Regions from separate parts of the Mesorhizobium waitakense genome, predicted to be linked through region 1. Evidence: predicted binding sites of a transcription regulator. Region 1 holds the regulator's gene; each other region holds the start of a gene.
What was found. The regulator LexA, encoded in region 1, represses DNA repair genes until DNA is damaged. The targets are predictions, from matches to a motif close to TGTTCNNNNTGTGTTCNG.
Positions count from the first base shown of each region.

Region 2: uvrA (excinuclease ABC subunit UvrA) is a predicted target of LexA. The motif match lies at 2,051-2,068, and genes of this name have one in related genera.
Region 3: AC07FD_RS03775 (PA0069 family radical SAM protein) is a predicted target of LexA. The motif match lies at 4,307-4,324, and genes of this name have one in related genera.

Region 1 is NZ_JBWKME010000162.1:9,968-16,913, reverse strand. It holds gene gltX (glutamate--tRNA ligase) at 1-989, opposite strand, end outside; gene AC07FD_RS30765 (ComEC/Rec2 family competence protein) at 1,092-3,554, shown strand; gene lexA (transcriptional repressor LexA) at 3,548-4,285, opposite strand; gene AC07FD_RS30755 (GntR family transcriptional regulator) at 4,657-5,394, opposite strand; gene kynU (kynureninase) at 5,559-6,806, shown strand; gene kynA (tryptophan 2,3-dioxygenase) at 6,870-6,946, opposite strand, start outside.
Region 2 is NZ_JBWKME010000013.1:235,932-242,877, reverse strand. It holds gene AC07FD_RS02425 (SRPBCC family protein) at 1-482, shown strand, start outside; gene AC07FD_RS02420 (ATP-dependent Clp protease proteolytic subunit) at 509-1,114, shown strand; gene AC07FD_RS02415 (hypothetical protein) at 1,111-1,497, shown strand; gene uvrA (excinuclease ABC subunit UvrA) at 2,218-5,139, shown strand; gene AC07FD_RS02405 (hypothetical protein) at 5,144-5,587, shown strand; gene AC07FD_RS02400 (DUF302 domain-containing protein) at 5,584-5,991, shown strand; gene AC07FD_RS02395 (GNAT family N-acetyltransferase) at 5,988-6,452, shown strand; gene AC07FD_RS02390 (DUF72 domain-containing protein) at 6,479-6,946, shown strand, end outside.
Region 3 is NZ_JBWKME010000016.1:247,552-254,497, forward strand. It holds gene AC07FD_RS03745 (S49 family peptidase) at 1-673, shown strand, start outside; gene AC07FD_RS03750 (membrane protein) at 839-1,024, shown strand; gene AC07FD_RS03755 (4-(cytidine 5'-diphospho)-2-C-methyl-D-erythritol kinase) at 1,051-1,938, shown strand; gene moaB (molybdenum cofactor biosynthesis protein B) at 1,940-2,482, shown strand; gene AC07FD_RS03765 (hypothetical protein) at 2,608-3,582, opposite strand; gene AC07FD_RS03770 (glycosyltransferase) at 3,730-4,248, opposite strand; gene AC07FD_RS03775 (PA0069 family radical SAM protein) at 4,399-5,553, shown strand; gene AC07FD_RS03780 (ribonuclease HII) at 5,706-6,401, shown strand; gene AC07FD_RS03785 (F0F1 ATP synthase subunit B) at 6,474-6,946, opposite strand, start outside.

The DNA of each region.
Region 1 (6,946 bases):
AGGGTGGCGATGAAGATGTCGAACAGCTCAGCATCGCTCATGCGGCGCATATGGACGCCGTTCAGCGCCTCCAGCTTGGCGAAGTCGAAGCGGGCGGCGCCCTTGTTGACATCGCCGATGTCGAACCAGGAGATCATGTCCTTGATCGACATGATCTCGTCGTCACCGTGGCTCCAGCCGAGGCGCGCCAGGTAGTTCAGCAACGCCTCCGGCAGGTAGCCCATGGCGCGATAGGCCTCGACGCCGAGCGCACCGTGCCGTTTCGACAGCTTGGCGCCATCGGCGCCGTGGATCAGCGGGATATGCGACATGGACGGCACGTCCCAGCCCATGGCGTCGTAGATCACCGTCTGGCGGGCGGCGTTGGTCAGATGGTCGTCACCGCGGATGATGTGGGTGACGCCCATGTCGTGGTCGTCGACGACGACGGCATGCATATAGGTCGGGTTGCCGTCCGAACGCAGGATGATGAAGTCGTCGAGATCCTTGTTGGGGAAGCGCACCTCGCCCTGGACACGGTCGTGCACCACCGTCTCGCCCGCGGTCGGCGCCTTGATGCGGATGGCGCCCTTGGCGCCTGCGGGCGCCTGGGAGGGGTCCCGGTCACGCCAGCGGCCGTCATAGCGGGGCGGCAGGCCCTTGGCGCGTGCTGCCTCGCGCATTGCCTCGAGCTCGGCAGGCGTCTCATAGCTGTAGTAGGCCTTGCCCATGCGCACGAGCTCCTCGGCCACCTCGCGATGACGCGGCGCGCGCTCGAACTGCGAGACGGCCTCGCCATCCCAGGAGAGGCCGAGCCAGGAAAGCCCGTCGAGAATGGCTGCGGTCGCGGCATCGTTGGAGCGCTCGCGATCGGTGTCCTCGATGCGCAGCAGCATCGTGCCGTCAGTGTGCTTTGCGTACAGCCAGTTGAACAGCGCCGTGCGCGCGCCGCCTATGTGCAGGTAACCGGTGGGCGAGGGGGCAAAACGGGTGACGACCTTGTCGGACATGAAACTCTCGGAAACCATCTGAAGCGGGGTGTGGTTGCATGGACTTTCGCGCATTGCGCGTTCATGTAGCATAGGGTGTCGAGGGCGCAAGGGGCAGACCCGATGGCTGGACGGGGCCGGGGCTCGGATCAGGGCGAGGACGCCGCTATTGGCGTCAGCGAACGGTCCCTGTTTGCGATGCCGCTGCCGACTACGTTGCCACCGCCATCACCCATGTTGCCGGACCCCGGCAACCCGCCGTTGCAAGCGGATGTCTCCGTCCCCGTCCCTGTTGCCGAAGCCGGCAGGATCGTGCGCGTGCGCCGGCAAATCGGCCGGATATCGCTGCCTCGGCTGCGGCACAGCGTGGCCACGGCAGCGGGCCTGGAGCTTGATCGAGGCGTAGCCTTCCTGCTGGTGCCGGTCTGCCTGGCGATCGGAGCGATCGGCTATTTTTCGCTGACGGTGGAACCAGATTTTGCAAAGCCTGTCGCGGTCGTCGTTCTGACGGGGCTCTGCGCGTTCGTCTCGCGTTCCAGGCCGAAAACCCATCTGTGTTTCATGGCTGCGCTGCTGTGCACGCTCGGCCTGCTCGCCGGCAAGGTCGAGACATGGCGGGCGGGAACGCAGATGCTGGGTTCGGAAATCTCGACTCAAGTGACCGGCCGCGTCGTCTCGCTTGACCGAATGGAGACCGGCCGCATCCGGCTGACCATCGACGTGACGTCGACCGCCAGGCCGAAATTGCGCTATGCACCAGAGCGGGTTCGGCTTTCGGCACGAAAGATCCCGGCAGAGATAACCGCAGGCTCCCTGGTCACCGGCTACGCCAAGCTGTTGCCGCCCACCGGCCCGGTGCGGCCGGACAGCTACGACTTCTCCTTCGACAGCTATTTCGCCGGCATCGGCGGCAGCGGGTTTTTCCTCAGCAATCCGAAGCTTGTCGCCGGCAATGACGACGACATGCCGCCTTCGGCCCGCCTTGCCTCGGGGATAGAAAATGCCCGCGAAGCCATCGCCGACCATATCAGGGGCAGTGTCGGTGGCGCCGAAGGCGAGATCGCCGCGGCGCTGATCGTCGGCGTGCGCGCCGGCATTCCCGATGAGATCAACGAAGCGATGCGGCGCACCGGCATCTACCACGTCATCTCCATTTCAGGGCTGCACATGGCGCTGGTGGCCGGCACCATCATGATGCTGATGCGCAGCGCCTTCGCCCTGTTTCCTGACTTTTCCGCGCGCAGACCGGTCAAGAAATACGCGGCCGCCGCCGCACTTGTCTCGATCGCCGCCTATCTCGTGATCTCAGGCATCGTCGTTGCCGCCGAGCGCAGCTTCATCATGCTGGCCGTGATGCTGATTGCCGTGCTGTTTGATCGGGCGGCGCTGACCATGCGCAACCTGGCGATCTCGGCGATCGCGGTCATTGCGGTGTCGCCGCATGAAGTGGTCGGCCCAAGTTTCCAGATGTCGTTCGCGGCGACCTCGGCGCTGGTCGGTGCCTATGCCGGCTGGTCTGATCATCGTGCGGCGAAAACGAAACCGCCGCCGCCACGGCGATCTCTGCCTGACTTTCTCACCAGAAAATTCCTGTCGGCGATGGGCGGCCTTGCCATGACCTCCATCATCGCCGGCTCTGCCACGGCGCTGTTTGCCATCTGGCATTTTCAGCGGGTGTCGCCGCTCAGCCTGTTCGCCAATCTCGCCATCATGCCAATCGTCTCGTTGGTTGTGATGCCTTTCGCCGTCCTCAGTGCACTGGCGATGCCCTTTGGCGCAGATGGTCCCTTTCTTTACGTGATGGGCAAAGGCCTGACGGTGATGATCGCTATGTCCGGATGGATTTCCGAGCGCTCGCCGGTCGACGCGGTCGGTTTGATTTCGCAGCAGTCCGTCCTGCTGGTGGCGATTGCCTTGGTCATCGCGACGATGGCCACGACATGGCTACGGCTCGCAGCCCTTCCGTTCGCGCTTGCCGGCCTGTTGACCGTCTCGGACACGCGCGCACCGGACGTGCTGATCTCGGAGGACGCCCGGCTGGTTGCGCTGCCGATCGGGGGTGGCGAACTCGCCGTCAGCCGGGCACGCCCGAACGAATTCACGGTCGACAACTGGAAACGCGCGCTGACATCCGAAACCATCGTCATGCCGGAGGTGTTCAGCAAAGGAGACGGGCAATTCGAGATAGCCGATGCCGCCGAGCTGCCGTCGGGCGCGCCTTTCTATTGCACATCAGGCATTTGTCTCGCCAAGCATCCGTCTGGTGCGATCATCGCGCATGTCGAAGACCGAAAGGACGCCTGGATGGCCTGCGGCTTCGCCGACCTGATCGTCATCAATGACGCCACGGCCTATGACCCCTGTCACAATCCGCTGGTGCTCGTCATCACCAAGCGACAACTGGCCCGCAAGGGTAGCGCGGCCGTCTTCTTCGATCGCCAATCGGCGATCACGCCTGCGACGATCAGCTTCGCGGTGGACAGCCCATACCGGCCCTGGCACACGCAGCGCAAGTTTTCGCGCGAGGCGAGGGGCCTGCCACCCTACCGCAAACCCGAAAAGCCGGTCGCAAGCCCTGCTCAGTAGCGCCTGATCAGCCCGACGAGCTTGCCTTGCACCTTGACCCTGTCCGGTCCGAAAATGCGGGTTTCATAGGCCGGGTTGGCGGCTTCGAGAGCAATCGAGGCACCCTTGCGGCGGAACCGCTTCAGCGTCGCTTCCTCTTCATCCACCAGCGCCACAATGATCTCACCCGGGCTGGCTGTATCGGCGTTGCGGATGATGACGGTATCGCCGTCGAAGATGCCGGCCTCGATCATCGAGTCGCCCTTGACCTCCAGGGCATAGTGTTCGCCGCCCATGATCATGTCCGGCGGCACCGAGATCGAATGCGTCTGGTGCTGGATGGCGTCGATCGGCACACCGGCCGCGATGCGTCCCATGACCGGGATCGACACGGCGGAAACCACGTCGTCGTCATTGCCGGCCGAAGGCATCCGCGAAGACGCAGGCTTGAGTTGCCGGCCAAGGCCGCCTTGACCGAGGCTGCCCTGGATGACGCTTGGCGAGAACTTCTTTGCCGCGTTGAGGCCTGGCGCGATCGAATCCGGTAGCCGCAGCACTTCCAACGCGCGCGCCCGATTGGGCAGGCGGCGAATGAAGCCGCGCTCCTCCAGCGCCGTGATCAGCCGGTGGATGCCGGATTTGGAGGCAAGGTCGAGCGCTTCCTTCATCTCGTCGAAGGATGGCGGAATGCCGCTTTCCTTGAGCCGTTCATGAATGAACATCAGCAGTTCGTGTTGTTTGCGCGTCAGCATGGCAGCCCCCAGGTTACCCAAAACCAGAATCGGAAAAACAAACCCAGAACAAACACTATCTGTTCCAGTTGTGTTCCGCAACCGTTTAAAGTTTAATGAACTTGTTAAGGCGGCTGAAATTATTCGGCGCCCCGGCAGTGGGTCGCATCGACGCTTGCCTGCCACCGCCGAGCGCTTGTTGGATTGAAATTGCTATGGTTAATGGCCTGTGGCCCACCCTGTGTCGGGCTTGGCCTCGGCTAACGCTGGAGCTCGACAAGAGGGCTCGGTTCACTTCACCGGTCGTGGCTCCCGTGAACGAAAGGGAACCAAAATGCCAACTTTGGCGGGAGGAAATTGCCCATTTCGCCTTTGCCTTGTTCCTCGTCGCATTACCGCTTGTTTGTGATGCCGCCGCCGGCATGGACATAGACATGCAGCGTGTAGCCGATGTGGGCAACCATCAGGGTTTTCGCGCGCTCGATGTCGCGATCCAGCGCCGCTTCCATGAGCGCGGTATGATGTTCGATCGCGACGGCCTGGCGCAACGCCTCCATGGCCTCTTCGTAGCCATGCTGGAGACCGGCGGCCGCCCGCAAGGTTGGCGCCAGGCCAAGAAAGCGGTGATGGCGACGAAACTGATCCGCGATCGTGGAGTGGAAGGTCAGCAGCCAGGGGGACGCCGCCGCGCTGAGCAGTGCCGCGTGGAAAGCCTCGTGCTTTTCATCCCATTCGTCGACCACTTCGTCGGACGGGTCGTCGACCGCGGTCCTGCTGCGCGACAGCCGGTAATGGGCGGCAACGACGGCGTCCTCCCATTCACGGCCGCCTTTCTCCATCGATTCCTGGAGCAGAGGCAGTTCAACCACCAATCTGGCGCGTGACAGATCTTCCAACTCGTTGCGCGAGACCGGAGCGACGGCAAAGCCGCGATTGCTGATGGCGGTCACCAGGCGCTCGGCCTCCAACCGCGAGAGTGCCTCGCGCAGCGGTGTCCAGCCGATGCCGTAGCTGTTGCGCAACGCGCTGAGCTTGAGCGGTGCGCCGGGCTTCAAACGGGTGGTGAGGATATCGCGGCGCAGCAGCCTGTAGGCTGCTTCTGTCTTCGAGAAGTGCTCGTCGTCCAGCATAGCCGTCCATCCGTACCGCTTGGTCGGGTGATTATATATGAAATCCTTTCATTGCGTAAATTATATATAATGTTTGACAACTCCCAAGGGACTTGCCCATGATCGCCAACGGTTTCACCTGATATGTTCATCTGAGCACGCTCATGCGCGGGGATAAGTCGACCATGAATGCAACTCCCGATCTCGCTGAAATCGAGGTGATGGATGCCGCGGACCCGCTACGCGCCATGCGCGATCGTTTCGTCTTGCCGCAAGGGGTGATCTACCTCGACGGCAATTCGCTTGGTGCGGCTTCACCCGCCGTCTTCGACGAACTGAACAAGGCCGCGACACAGGAATGGGCGCAGGACCTCATCCGTGCCTGGAACACCGCCGGCTGGTTCGACATGCCGGTCGAGCTCGGCGACCAACTCGGACGCCTGATCGGCGCCGCGGCCGGCCAAACTGTGGTCTGCGATACGACGTCGATCAACATCTACAAGGTGCTACATGCGGCGCTCGCAATGCGGCCGAATCGGTCGGTCATCGTCGCCGAGGGCGACAGCTTCCCGACCGATCTCTATATGGCCGAGGGCGTTGCTTCGACGCGGCCGGGTACGGTCCTGCGGCTCGAGGGCGTCGATGCGCCTGATATCGAGGACCTGATCGACGAGCGCGTCGCCGTTATCCTGGTCAACCACGTCAACTACAAATCCGGCCAGTTGCGCGACATGGCGGCGCTGACGCGCAGGGCCCATCAGGCCGGTGCGCTGATCGTCTGGGATCTCTGCCACACCGCCGGTGCGCTGCCAGTCGAACTCGACGGCGCCAATGCTGATTTCGCCATCGGCTGCACCTACAAGTACCTCAATGGCGGCCCGGGTTCGCCAGCCTTCATCTATGCTGCAAAGCGGCACCATGGTGATGTCTATCAGCCGCTCAGCGGCTGGTGGGGGCATGCGCGGCCGTTCGCCTTCGAACAGGGCTATGCCGCCGGCATCGGCATCCGCCGGTTCTTGTGCGGCACGCAGCCGGTGTTGTCGATGCGGGCGCTCAAGGGCGCCCTGGACCTCTGGAACGACGTCGACATGGCGGCGGTGCGCCAAAAGAGCATCGCGCTGACCGATCTGTTCATCCAGCTGGTCGAAGCAAGGTGTGGCGCCTACGGGCTCGAGCTTGAAAGTCCGCGCAACGGCAACGAGCGCGGCAGTCAGGTGTCATTCATCCACCCCAGCGGCTACCAGGTGATGCGGGCCTTGATCGAGCGCGGCGTGATCGGCGATTTCCGCGCGCCTTCGACTATCCGCTTCGGCTTCACGCCGCTCTATGTCGGCTACAAGGATGTCTGGCAGGCGGTCGAGGTGCTGGAAGATATCCTGCGCACGGGTGCCTGGCAGGATGCGCGCTTTGCGGTCAAGACTGCAGTCACGTGAGAGTACGTCGCCCAAAAATGTGTAGCGGTTTTGGGTCAACGACATACGCAAAGCGGAAACAGATCAGAGCCGGGTGCGAACTGTCCAGAGCTCCGGAAACAGGACGACCTCGAGCATCTTCTTCAGGTAGGACGCACCCG
Region 2 (6,946 bases), on a different contig from region 1:
CGGACACCAACACCGCGCCTGACGCGATCGAGTTTGAGTGCGACCTGCCGGAGCCGCCGGAAAAGGTGTGGCGGGCGCTGACCGTGCCGGAGTTGCTCGCCGCATGGATGATGCCGAACGACATCAGCCCTGAGACCGGCAGCCGTTTTGCCTTCGCCGGGCCAGAGGCGGCGATCGAATGCGAAGTTCTCGACGCCGAGCCCGAACGGCTGCTGCGCTATTCCTGGCGCGAGCGGCCGCAGCCAGGCGATGCCGGGCGGCAGGATCGGCTCGACTGCCCGCTCGACAGCATTGTCACCTTCACACTCGCCCGCACCGTCTCCGGCGGCACGCATCTGCGCATCGTCCATGACGGTTTTGCCCGAACGGCAATGCCCGCTGTTGCCATGGCCGGCCCCGGCTGCAGGCTTTCGTTGGGGTCGCGTAATTCAAGATGGCCGGTCGCGGCGAACACGCCTTTGCTGCTGCTGCGCGCGGCCTGAAAAACGAAACGGACGGAGACGAAACAATGAGCGGTCTTGCCAATCTGGTTCCGATGGTGATCGAGCAATCGAGCCGCGGCGAACGCGCCTTCGACATTTTTTCGCGCCTTCTGCGCGAGCGCATCATCTTCATCAACGGTGAAATCAACGACGACATCTCGGCGCTGGTCTGCGCGCAGCTGCTGTCGCTGGAATCGGACAATCCCGACAAGGAGATTTCGCTCTACATCAACTCGCCTGGCGGCGTGGTGACCAGCGGCTTCGCCATCTACGACACCATGCAATACATAAGCTGCCCGGTTTCGACAGTGTGTATGGGCTTTGCCGCTTCGATGGCCTCGTTTCTGTTGATGGCGGGTACGGCCGGGCGTCGCATCTCGCTGCCGAACGCCACGATCCTGCTGCATCAGCCGCTGGGTGGAATCCAGGGTCAGGCCTCCGACATCCAGCGCCATGCCGAGCGCATCGGCCAGACAAAGCGGCATATGGCCGAACTCTATGCGCAGCATTGCGGCCGCACCTATGAAGAGGTCGAGCGCACGCTGGACCGCGACCACTTCATGACGGCTCGCGAGGCTCAGGCCTGGGGTCTTGTCGACCATGTTTTCGATACGCGCAAACAGGCCGCGTGAGGCTGAAGCGCGTCGCCGGCTGTCGAAGGTTTGACGACGCCGGTCTGGTCGCCTCGTCGACACGTCACTATAACTGGGCGATGACCGACACTCATCCGTCCAGAATATTGCATCGCGTCATCGCCGTTGTCGTGGTCGCTCTTGCCGGCTCCATGAGCGGCACGGCCCTTGCCGACGACAGCTCGCCAGCGGCGCGGAAAGGCGCCCTGCCCGGCGTGACCGGCGACTATCGCATCGCCAAGCCGGCTCCGCAGCCCGAACCCGACGACGCATCCCCCAGCAATGGGAACGGCCAGTTCAAGATCGGCGACACGGATGTCAGGATTTCCGGCAGCATCATCGTTGATGTCGGCGCTGGCGCCACCGGGCTGCCGCGCCACTGAGTGCACGATCTGTCTGCGTCGTGCGCCGCGCCTATGGTCGACAAAGCAAGCCGCGCATGAAAACGGCCCCGCCGTGCTTTGCGCAAACGGCTGGGGCCTTTTTGGATCTCAAATCCAATTTTGCCGGGAGTGTACTGCCGGCGTTTGATTTCGGATGCTTCGCGGCATTCAGCCGACGATCCGACTAGCCGTCTCTGATTTTTGTGGGATATGGCAGGTCACGGTTTGTCGGGTGGCGCAAACGCTAAACCCTGGCACTTATGCCTGCCACGGCTCCAGCGACACGTGGAGCCTCAAGGGACTGTCCGGTGGCGTCATGCTCCACTCCATTGTCCGTTGCGACGTGTCGTCCCGAAGCGCAAATCGCAACTGCCTGCGGCGTCTCGCAGGCCGCCTCTGGGCGGCGAGGCCATCGAAAGACGGCCGGCTTCGTTGACTAATGAAGTCTGCTCCCCTGAGTCGGTGGCGTCAACCATCAATAGCCGGTTACCGAAAAACGTGATCGCCGGGAGGTTACGTACAAGTCAGTTTTTGCACAGCTTTGTCAGGAGCGTGTTCGGCCTTTGTTCTTTGCGCTTGCCCGTTCACGCGAAAGACGGTTAAACGCTTTTGTCGGGAATTGTGGCGTCTCTCGACGTGGCGGCAAAATTACCTACATAGGGGATGGCCGGGAAAACCCGCCATTCCAGGAAATTCCAGATTCTGAGGCGGCGACCGGCGATGGCCGACCATAAATATCTTTCCATTCGCGGGGCGCGCGAACACAATTTGAAGAATGTCGACCTCGACCTGCCGCGTGACAGCCTGATCGTCATGACCGGCCTGTCCGGGTCCGGCAAATCGTCGCTTGCCTTCGACACCATCTACGCCGAAGGCCAGCGTCGCTATGTCGAGAGCCTGTCGGCCTATGCGCGGCAATTCCTCGAAATGATGCAGAAGCCGGACGTCGACCAGATCGACGGCCTGTCGCCGGCCATCTCGATCGAGCAGAAGACGACCTCGAAGAACCCGCGTTCGACCGTCGGCACCGTCACCGAAATATACGACTACATGCGGCTTCTGTTCGCGCGCGTCGGCATCCCCTATTCGCCGGCCACCGGCCTGCCGATCGAAAGCCAGACAGTGTCACAGATGGTCGACCGTGTGCTGGCGGTCGAGGAAGGCACCCGCCTGTTTATCCTGGCGCCGATGGTGCGCGGCCGCAAAGGCGAGTACCGCAAGGAATTGCTGGAACTGCAGAAGAAGGGCTTTCAGCGCGTCAAGGTCGACGGGGTCTTCTATGAAATCGCCGACGTGCCGGCGCTGGACAAGAAGTACAAGCATGACCTCGACGTCGTCGTCGACCGCATCGTCGTGCGTGGGGATCTCGCCACCCGGCTAGCCGATTCCATCGAGACGGCACTGAGGCTCGCCGATGGGCTGGCGGTCGCCGAATTCGCCGACAAGCCGCTCGACGCCAGCCAGACCGGCGAGGATTCGGTCAACAAGTCCAAGAACGAGACGCACGAGCGCATCCTGTTCTCGGAAAAGTTCGCCTGTCCGGTCTCCGGCTTCACCATTCCGGAAATCGAGCCACGTCTTTTCTCCTTCAACAATCCGTTTGGCGCCTGCCCGACCTGCGACGGTCTCGGCAGCCAGCGCGCCATCGACCCCAACCTCGTCGTGCCCGACGAGAACGTGTCGCTGCGCGACGGTGCGGTCAGCCCGTGGGCGAAATCGACCTCGCCCTATTACGCGCAGACGCTTGAAGCGCTGGGCAAGGCCTACAATTTCAAGCTCGGCGACAAGTTCAGGGATTTGAGCGCGGAAGCCCAGGAGGCCATCCTGCGCGGCACCGGCGAACGCGAGATCACCTTCCAGTATGATGACGGCCTGCGCTCCTACAAGACCACCAAGACTTTTGAAGGCGTCATCCCCAATCTCGAGCGCCGCTGGAAAGAAACCGAATCCGCCTGGATGCGCGAGGAGATCGAGCGCTTCATGTCGGCGACGCCTTGCCCGGTCTGCAAGGGCTATCGGCTCAAGCCCGAGTCACTGGCCGTGAAGATCGCCGGCAAGCATATCGGCGAAGTCACCGAACAGTCGATCCGCAACGCCGACAAGTGGTTCACCGACCTGCCAGCCTCGCTCAACGACAAGCAGAACGAGATCGCCGTGCGCGTCTTGAAGGAGATCCGCGAGCGGCTGCGCTTCCTCAACGATGTCGGGCTCGACTACCTGACGCTGTCGCGGAATTCCGGCACGCTGTCGGGTGGCGAGAGCCAGCGCATTCGCCTGGCTTCGCAGATTGGTTCCGGTCTCACCGGCGTGCTCTATGTTCTGGACGAGCCGTCGATCGGCCTGCACCAGCGCGACAACGCACGCCTGCTCGACACGCTGAAGCACCTGCGCGACATCGGCAACACGGTGATTGTCGTCGAGCATGACGAGGACGCCATCCTGCATGCTGACTATGTCGTCGACATGGGCCCTGCCGCCGGCATCCACGGCGGCGAGATCATCGCCCAGGGCACGCCGCAGCAGGTGATGGCCAATCCCAGTTCGATCACCGGCAAATATTTGTCGGGCGCGCTCGAAGTGGCGACGCCCGGCGTACGGCGCGAAGCGAAGAAAAACCGGCGGCTGAAGATCGTCGGCGCGCGCGGCAACAATCTGAAGAACGTCACCGCCGAAATCCCGCTCGGCACCTTCACCGCCGTCACCGGCGTGTCGGGCGGCGGCAAGTCGACCTTCCTGATCGAGACGCTGTTCAAGGCGGCGTCGCGCCGCATCATGGGTTCGCGCGAGCATCCGGCCGACCACGACCGCATCGAGGGCCTCGAATTTCTCGACAAGGTCATCGACATCGACCAGTCGCCGATTGGGCGCACACCGCGTTCCAACCCCGCCACCTACACCGGTGCCTTCACGCCGATCCGCGACTGGTTCGCCGGGCTGCCGGAAGCGAAGGCGCGCGGCTACCAACCCGGCCGCTTCTCCTTCAACGTCAAGGGCGGCCGCTGCGAGGCGTGCCAAGGCGACGGCGTCATCAAGATCGAGATGCACTTTTTGCCCGACGTCTATGTCACCTGCGACGTCTGCCATGGCAAGCGCTACAACCGCGAGACTCTCGACGTGCTGTTCAAGGGCAAGTCGATCGCCGACGTGCTCGACATGACGGTCGAGGAAGGCGTCGATTTCTTCGCCGCCGTGCCCGGCGTGCGCGACAAGCTCGATACGCTGAAGCAGGTCGGCCTCGGCTATATCCATATCGGCCAGCAGGCGACGACGCTGTCCGGCGGCGAGGCGCAGCGCATCAAGCTCGCCAAGGAACTGTCGCGCAAGGCAACCGGCAAGACGCTCTATATCCTGGACGAGCCGACCACCGGTCTGCATTTCCACGATGTCGCCAAGCTCCTGGAAGTGCTGCACGAGCTGGTCGACCAGGGCAACACGGTGGTGGTCATCGAGCACAATCTCGAGGTGATAAAGACCGCCGACTGGGTGCTCGACCTCGGCCCCGAAGGCGGCGACGGCGGTGGCGAACTGGTCGCCTCCGGCACCCCGGAAGCGATCGTGCGGGAAAAGCGCAGCTACACCGGCCAGTTCCTCAAGGAGCTCCTGGAGCGGCGCCCCGGAGGCAAGCGCGAAGCGGCGGAGTAACCTGTTGCCGGTGATGATGCACAACGACATCCGCACGGAGGCCAATGCCCTTGCGGATGTGCAAGGCGGTCCGGCACTGATCGAGTGGTTCGGATTCGTTCCAGGTTTTCACGATGCAGAGTTGCTTGAGATCGAGCTGTCTTCGAAGCGCTCGGGACGGCTTAGGTTTCATGCTTTCCGGATGACGGACAGAACCGATGACCAAGGGTATTACATCCTCGATCGTCATGTGCTCATCACCCTGGCGTTGGAAGACGTGAGCGAAGTCACGCTAGCCAATTTCAACCTGATTGGCATTGTTGGGTACTTGGTCATCACGAAGGTGGCGGAAGGCTACTGCGTTCTGTGGGATTCGTCCTTCGGCGTCGAAGGCAAGGTCGTGGCGAAGCACGTGCTTGTCGAATTCGAGGAATGGCAAACAGAGCCTGCCCTAGGGGCGGCGGAATGAACAACGGCCTCATCTCTGTTCAGAGCCGTTTCGGCGTTACCGAGGCCATTGATCGTTTGGCTGAAACCGTCAGTCGGGCTGGACTGCACGTGTTCGCACGCATCGATCACGCGGCCGGCGCTCGGGAAGTCGGCGCCTCGCTGCGTCCGGCAGAACTGCTGATCTTCGGCAATCCGAAAGGCGGTACGCCGCTGATGCAGGACCAGCAGCTTGCCGGCATCGACCTGCCAGTGAAGGCGCTGTCCTGGGAGGACGAACGCGGCAAGGTCTGGTTGTCCTACAACGATGCGCGTTGGCTGGCTGAACGCCACGGCCTGGGCGACGTCAGCAGCACCGCCGTGGCGGCGATCACTGCCGGCATGGCGAAGGTGATCGCGGCCGCTGCCGGAATGGATCAATCATGAGGCTTGCCCGCCCCGAAGATCTCGCCGCGATCATCTCGCTGACGGAAGCAGCCTATGCTCCCTACAATGCGGTACTCGACGCACCGCCGATCCCGGTTACCGAGGACTACGCCCCGCGCATCGAACGCGGTGAAGTCTGGCTGCTGGAGAGCGGCGATCAACTCGCCGGGCTGCTAACCCTGGAACGGCATGAGGATCACGCGATGATCTTTTCCGTCGCGGTGTCACCCGCCTTCCAGGGCAAGGGTTTCGGCATTGCCCTGCTCAATCACGCGGATGAGCAGACGCGTCTTTGGGGCCTGCCAGAGGTGCGGCTCTACACCAACGCCAAAATGGAGCGGAACATCGCGCTCTACCTGGCCTATGGTTTCCACGAAACGGGTCGCCGGCCCAATCCATATCGGCCAGGATGGGTGCTCGTCGACATGGCGAAGCCGGTCAACAAGATCACGACGGGCTGATTTTTCTGAATTCGGGAGGATGGCTAATGAGTAAATCGGGAACAATCCGCTCCGGCATGGGCGGCTGGACGTTCGAACCCTGGGATACGTCCTTTTATCCCGAAAAGCTCTCCAAGGCCAAGCAACTGCAATATGCCAGCAGGCAGGTATCGAGCATCGAGGTCAACGGCACCTATTATTCCAGCTTCAAGGAGCCGACCTTTGTCAAATGGGCGAGCGAAGCGCCAGACGGTTTTGTCTATTCGCTGAAGGGCAACCGCTTCGTCACCAACCGGCGCGTGCTCGGCGAGGCCGGTGAATCGATGATGCGCTTCCTGGGCTCGGGCGTGGCGGCGCTTGGTGAAAAGCTCGGACCGATCCTGTGGCAGTTCGCACCGACAAAGAAATTCGATCCGGACGATTTCGAAGCCTTCCTTAAGCTGCTCCCGGAAAAGCAGGACGGCGTTGCGCTGCGCCACGCAGTCGAGGTCCGCAACGACAGTTTCATCGTGCCG
Region 3 (6,946 bases), on a different contig from region 1:
CAATTCGCCAGGCGGCTCGCCGGTGCAATCGCGGCTGATCTTCAAGCGTATCCGCGACCTGGCGAGCGAAAAGAACAAGAAAGTGCTGGTCTTCGTCGAGGACGTCGCGGCATCGGGCGGCTACATGATCGCGGTTGCCGGCGACGAGATCTTCGCCGATCCGTCCTCCATCGTCGGTTCGATCGGTGTGGTCTCGGCCTCGTTCGGCTTCCCGGAACTGATGAAGAAGATCGGCGTCGAGCGCCGTGTCCACACCGCCGGCCAGAACAAGGCCGTGCTCGATCCGTTCAAGCCGGAGAAGAAGGAAGACGTCGAGCGCCTGAAAGCGCTGCAACTCGAGGTGCACGGCACGTTCATCGGCCTCGTCAAGGAAAGGCGCGGCACGAAGCTGAAGAACGATCCGGACCTGTTCACCGGTCTGTTCTGGACCGGCATGAAGGGTCTCGAACTCGGCCTGGTCGATGCACTCGGCGACATGCGCACGGTGCTGAAGACCCGTTTCGGACCGAAGACCCAGCTCAGGCTGGTAACGGCGCCGCGCGGTTTCCTCAGCCGGTTCGGCCTGTTCGGCTCGAGCAAGGGCTTCTCAGTGCCCGATATCGCCGCGGCAGCCGCCAGCGGCGTGATCGATGCGGCGGAAGAGCGCGCGTTGTGGGCACGGTTCGGGCTTTGAAAAACCCGCAAAACCGTCTAGCATGAGGGCTTAAAGCGCGTCACGTTGAAACGGATCGCGCTTTAAGTCTTTGTTTTTATGCATGTCGTTGTCCCAGGGCTAATTTTGGGCGACATGCATTGACCGACCCGACCGGCCGCCGCCCAGCGTGGGAGGAGTTTTGACATGCCGCAGATCATTTTCTTCACCGTCGTTGGCGTCGCCGCCTATTTCGGCTACCGCACCTTCATCCGGGAAGCCGAGCGCGTGACCGCCAAGGTGCGGCGCACCGAAAAGCAGGCGGCCAACGGCGCCATGGGTACGCTGGTCAAGGATCCGAAGACCGGCGAGTACCGGCTGGCCAAGGACTGAGCATCATCCCGCATACGACTGACGCCGTGGACACCGAAATCGGGTCGCGCATCTGGCATGCGCACGCCAAGATCAATCTGGCGCTGCATGTCACCGGCAGGCGCCCCGACGGCTATCACCTGATCGAAAGCCTGGCGGTGTTCACGCGTTTTGGCGATCGGGTCGAGATCGCGCTCTCCGACAGCGATGATTTTGCCGTGACTGGCCGCTACGCGCAGGCCGTTCCCTTTGACGCCAGCAATCTCGTGCTCAGGGCCCGCGATGCGCTGCGAAGAGAGGCTGGGGCCAAGAAAACCCCGCCGGTCGCCATCCGGCTCGAAAAGAACCTGCCGGTTGCCTCCGGCGTCGGCGGCGGCTCGAGCGACGCGGCAGCCGTGCTGCGCGGGCTGGCGGAGACATGGGCCCTGAACATGGACAGCACCGAGCTGGCGCGGATCGGCCTTTCGCTTGGCGCCGATGTGCCGATGTGCCTGGCGGCCAAGCCGCTGGTCGCGCGTGGCATCGGAGACGAGCTGTCGATGGTGCCCGATTTTTCGGCGCTGGGGCTGGTGCTGGTCAATCCCGGAACGGCCGTCTCGACCGCCGAGGTGTTCGCAGCGCTGTCCCGTCGCGACAATGCGCCACTGCCGCCTTTACCGCGCAGCATCGATTTCCATAGCCTGCGCAACTGGCTGGAGATCACCCGCAATGATCTTGAGCCTGCGGCGCTGGCGATGCAGCCCGCCATCGGCAGAGCGCTTTCCTGGCTTAACAAGGCAGGATCGGGATTCTCCCGGATGTCCGGATCCGGCGCGACATGCTTCGGCCTGTTCGAGACCGGCAATGTCGCCAAGCGCGCCGCAGCCGACATCCGCAGCCGCCAGCCCGACTGGTTCGTCGCCGCGACGCGCAGCATGACATCGGAGGCTGACTGAGATGGCTAGGATTGACGAGAGCCGGCCTTTCATTCCGATCCGCATCGCGGTGCTGACCGTCTCGGACACACGCAGCCTCGCCGACGACAAATCCGGCCAGACACTGGCCGACCGCATCACTGAAGCCGGCCACGTCCTCGCCGCCCGCGATATCGTCACCGATGACCGCGAAAAAATCCGCGACAAGGTGCTCGGCTGGTCGCAGGATGCGGCGATCGACGTCGTCATCACCACTGGCGGCACCGGGTTCACCGGCCGCGACGTGACGCCGGAAGCGCTGGAGCCGATCTTCGAAAAGCGCATGGACGGCTTTTCGGAAGTCTTCCACCGCATCTCCTACGACAAGATCGGCACCTCGACGATCCAGAGCCGGGCGACCGGCGGCGTCGTCAACGCCACCTTCGTCTTCGTGCTGCCGGGCTCGCCCGGAGCCTGCAGGGACGCCTGGGACGGCATCCTCAAGGCGCAGCTCGACTACCGGCACATGCCCTGCAACTTCGTCGAGATCATGCCTCGCCTGGACGAGCATCTGCGGCGCGGTTGAGGCCAAACAGCAGGCAATTCAAGCGCGCGACCTCGGTTTCGCCCAGCAGAACACCGCTTGCGCCTTCGAAGTGTTATTCGCCGCGCGCTGGATGCCTGTCGAGATGAGCTGGGATCGTTCCCTTTTCAGCGGATGACCGGCTCGCCATGAAAGCGCCGGCGTGAGGGCGGCGATACGCCGAAGCCGACTTCCATCATCAGCCGCGGCGTGCGCGCCGGCACCGTGCCCATATGGAAGCCAAACGGATCCTCGACGAAGCCGAGACCGGCTTCACCGGTCAGCGTCACGGGGCTGTGCTCGCCATAGACATCCAGAACCTCTTGTGCGGGATGGCCGACCAGCAAAGTGAGCTGATGCTTGAGGCTGCGGCGCTTGTGACTGCCGCGGACATAGACATGCGGGCCGGTGTCGGCGTCGACCGGCTTGAGATAGAAGAAGAATTTCAGCATGCGCCAGTCGTCGAGGTCGAAATGATACTTGCCGAGCGAGGCAAGGTTCTTGTCGGCGTCCGAAGCCTCACCCGTCGGAAAACTCCACCAGACGCGCGTGGTGATGAGTTTTGCCTGGCCGCCGAGATAGTGCGCCGCAATATCCAGAAGCAGCGGATCGCGCTGGATGGCGAGTGCCGCCCGGCAGTCGAGGATGCGCTCGAAAAAATGTCCGCTGAGCAGTGAGCGACCCATGCGTTTCTCGGCCTCGGCATGTTCACTCGGCATGAATTCGAGACGGCGGTCGAAATTGCCGAAGCAAGGCGTTCGCTGGGCGAAACTGGCGATCTCTTCATGAATCGCCGGCGGCAGCACCAGGCCCGAAAACAGCCCGTCGGAGCGCAGCGCTTCGACCACGGCTTCGCGGTCGACGCCGGCAAACATCGTATCCCCCGAATTTTGGGCCGGACGAGCGCGTTTTGCGCCCAGCCAATGTATCCGGCGTCCCGGCATTGTGCGCGCCAGCACGAACATCGGCAGCCAGGCAGGGTTTTCGCGCAGGTCCGTCAGATAGGTCGGAATGCGCACGGCGATGCGGCGCAGCAGACTGCCGTTGCGCGCAATGGCCTCGAGACTGGCAGCGCCGGATTTGTCGGGGGTTGAAAGCTTCATCGGGTCCTCGGCTATGAGCGTGGCGCCGATGCCGCATCGGTGCTCATCACTCGGCATGACCCAAACCCAATCCACCCGTCTGAACGGGAAACTAACCTCGCGTCAGATTTTGTGCAATGCACAATGAAGAGAGCAGCCGCAAAAAAATCACTCCGGGGAGCGCTGCTTCGGCGGCGCCACCCAGATTTCGGCATCGAGCCGCTTTGCCGCGAGGCCGCGTGCGATGGCCTCGGCGCTGCCGGCCCGCTTCGACGCTGCCGCGGCCTGAAGCTTGCCGATCAGCAATCCATCGGCCAAGGCGCGGTTTCCCGAAAACACCCGGGCCAGGAACGGTGTGCGGCTGCCCCGCGCCCGCGAGAAGCGTGCCGCCATGGTCTGCCTGGCCGTGTGGGCAACGACCGCATCGATCCAGCCATCCATCAGCCGCGAGCCCGGCTCCAGGAGCAGCAGCCAGTCACCCTTGGCTTGGCGGATGCCGGCAGCGATACCGCCAGTCACGTAGTGACAGCCGGCATGCTCGGCAACACGATGCGTCTGGTCGGTGGAACCCGTGTCACAGACGATGACGTCACGCACCACGCCCTCGACCGCGCCGCCAATCAGCGAGGCGAGCGTGCGGGCGAGGCCCTCCTCGTCATTGCGGGTTTCAATCAGGACACTGAGCATCACTAGCCGAATAGCGGAAAGCCGAACGCAGCGCCAGTTTTTGCAATGCACCATAGAAAGTTCTTGCTTTGTTCTCATCGACGAAATAGGAATAATTTCATGAACAGAGCGATTCGACACAACATGGACAGTCCCTGGGAGCGGGCGAAGATGGAACAGATCGTGCGCGCCGACATTGCAGCTTTCGGAGCAGGAAGAGCCGAGATGGCCAATGCGATGATCGAGCAGAGTGGCGTGCGTGTCCGTCCGGACCGCAATCGCGGCAGGTCGGCGGGCATCAATCCATCCGGCCGCTTCGAGCCGGTCAGCCGGCATGTCTTCGATGATGGCTGGAATTCGCTGGAGGAACTGCCGCCCTTCAAGACCGAGGTGCAGGTCGAGAAGCCGCGCACCATCATCACTCGCAACGAATCGCCCGACATCTCCTTCGACCGGTCGATCAATCCCTATCGTGGTTGCGAACATGGCTGCGTCTATTGCTTTGCCCGGCCGACGCACAGTTTCATGGGCCTGTCGCCGGGTCTCGATTTCGAATCGAAGCTGTTCGCCAAGCCGGACGCGGCGCGATTGCTCGACAAGGAACTGTCGAAGGACGGCTACCAGCCGCGCACCATCGCCATCGGCACCAACACCGATCCCTACCAGCCGATCGAGAAGCAATATCGGATCATGCGTGAGATCCTCGAAGTGCTTGAAGCGCGCGGGCATCCGGTCGGCATCGTCACCAAGTCCGCTTTGGTGACGCGCGACATCGATATCCTGTCGCGCATGGCCGAGCGCGGGCTGGCCAAGGTGGCGCTGTCGGTGACGACGCTCGATCGCATGCTGGCCAGAACGATGGAGCCCCGCGCCTCGACGCCGACCAAGCGGTTGGAGGCGATCCGACAGCTTTCGGATGCCGGCATTCCGGCCTCGGTCATGGTGGCGCCGATCATCCCCGGCCTGACCGACCAGGAGATGGAACGCATCCTCGATTCGGCACGCGCCGCCGGTGCGCGCGAAGCGGGCTATGTCGTGCTGCGCCTGCCGCTGGAGGTCAGTCCGATCTTCAAGGACTGGCTGCTGCGCCACTATCCCGACCGTTACCGCCACGTGATGTCGCTGATCCGCTCGATGCGGGACGGCAAGGACTACGATTCGGAGTGGGGCAAGCGCATGAAGGGTGCTGGTCCCTACGCCTGGCAGATCGGCCGGCGCTTCGAGATCACCGCCAAGCGGCTCGGCCTCAACGTCGAACGGCGCACGCTTCGGACCGATCAGTTCGTGGCCGGCGGCAAGGACCAGGTGCAGCTGACCTTGCTTTGAAAAGACAATTCCCCGCGGCGGTTTGACCTGTCGCGGCACAGGAATCCCGTCTGGCCTGCCCCGGCCTGCAGACGGTGCCCTCCCGGTCCGGCGCCCCACCCGACCCGGAGGGACTTGCGGAGAATCGGAGCCGATGCGAACCTCGTCGCAACATGGCTCGCGCGCGTTCCGATTCTCCGCTTCTCTTTGAGATCATCGAGAAACCCGATTTCTCCTTCGAGACGAAGGCGATGGCCGATGGCCTGTGGCCGGTGGCGGGCATGGACGAGGCCGGCCGCGGTCCGCTGGCCGGGCCGGTGGTCGCGGCGGCGGTGGTGCTCGACCCCGCCAACATTCCAGACGGGCTCGACGATTCCAAACGTCTCAGCCATCTGCAACGCGAAGCGCTGTTCGTGCGAATTCTTGGCTCGGCGCTGGGCGTTTCGATGGCGTCCATCAGCGCCGAGGGCATCGACGGCAGCAACATCCTAAAGGCCAGCCTGGAAGCGATGCGCCGCGCCCTGGTCGGGCTGTCGGTCCAACCGAAACTCGCGCTCGCCGACGGGCGCGACGTGCCGCCAGGGTTGCCCTGCGTGGGGCGCGCGCTGATCAAGGGCGACCAGCGCTCGCAATCGATCGCCGCTGCCTCGATCGTCGCCAAGGTGATGCGCGACCGCATGATGTGCGGCTGCGGCAACCATCACGAGCGCTACGGGTTCGAGGTCCACATGGGGTACGCCACGGCCCGCCATCGCACGGCGATCGAAGCGCATGGGCCGGTGGCGCGGCTGCACCGCGTGTCCTTCGCGCCGTTCAGGCTTGGCGGGACGGAAGTGGCGGAAGACGAGAGCCTCGCCGGCCTGGATTGAGCGGATAGTTTTCCACAACAAAAAGCCGCCAGGTTTCCCGGGCGGCTTTGATCTTTGCTCTGTGTTACAGGCTCAGTTGAGCTTGGACTTCACATCCGCCAGCGATGCCTTGAAGAGGTCGGCGCCGGCCTTGGCGTCCATCTTGCCGGCGAGCAGCGCACGCGCAGCCTCGACGGCGATGTCGACGGCGCTGGCGCGGACTTCGCTGATGGCGTCTCGCTCGGCCTGACCGATCTTCTGTTCGGCAAGCGCGGTGCGCCTGGCGACATAGTCCTCGGTCTTCTTGTGCGCTTCCGCAGCGAGCATGTCGGCTTCGCGCTTGGCGGCCGCAACGATGTCGGCGGCCTCCTGCTCGGCTTCCTTGCGCTTGCGCTGGTACTGGCCGAGCAGCTGCTGGGCCTCCTCGCGCAACCGGCGCGCTTCATCCAGCTCGTTGCTGATCCTGGCGGCGCGGGCGTCGAGCGCCTTGGCGATCATGCCAGGCACCTTGATGTAAACGGCAACGCCGAGGAAGATGATGAGGGCTATCGTTGCCCAGAGCGTCG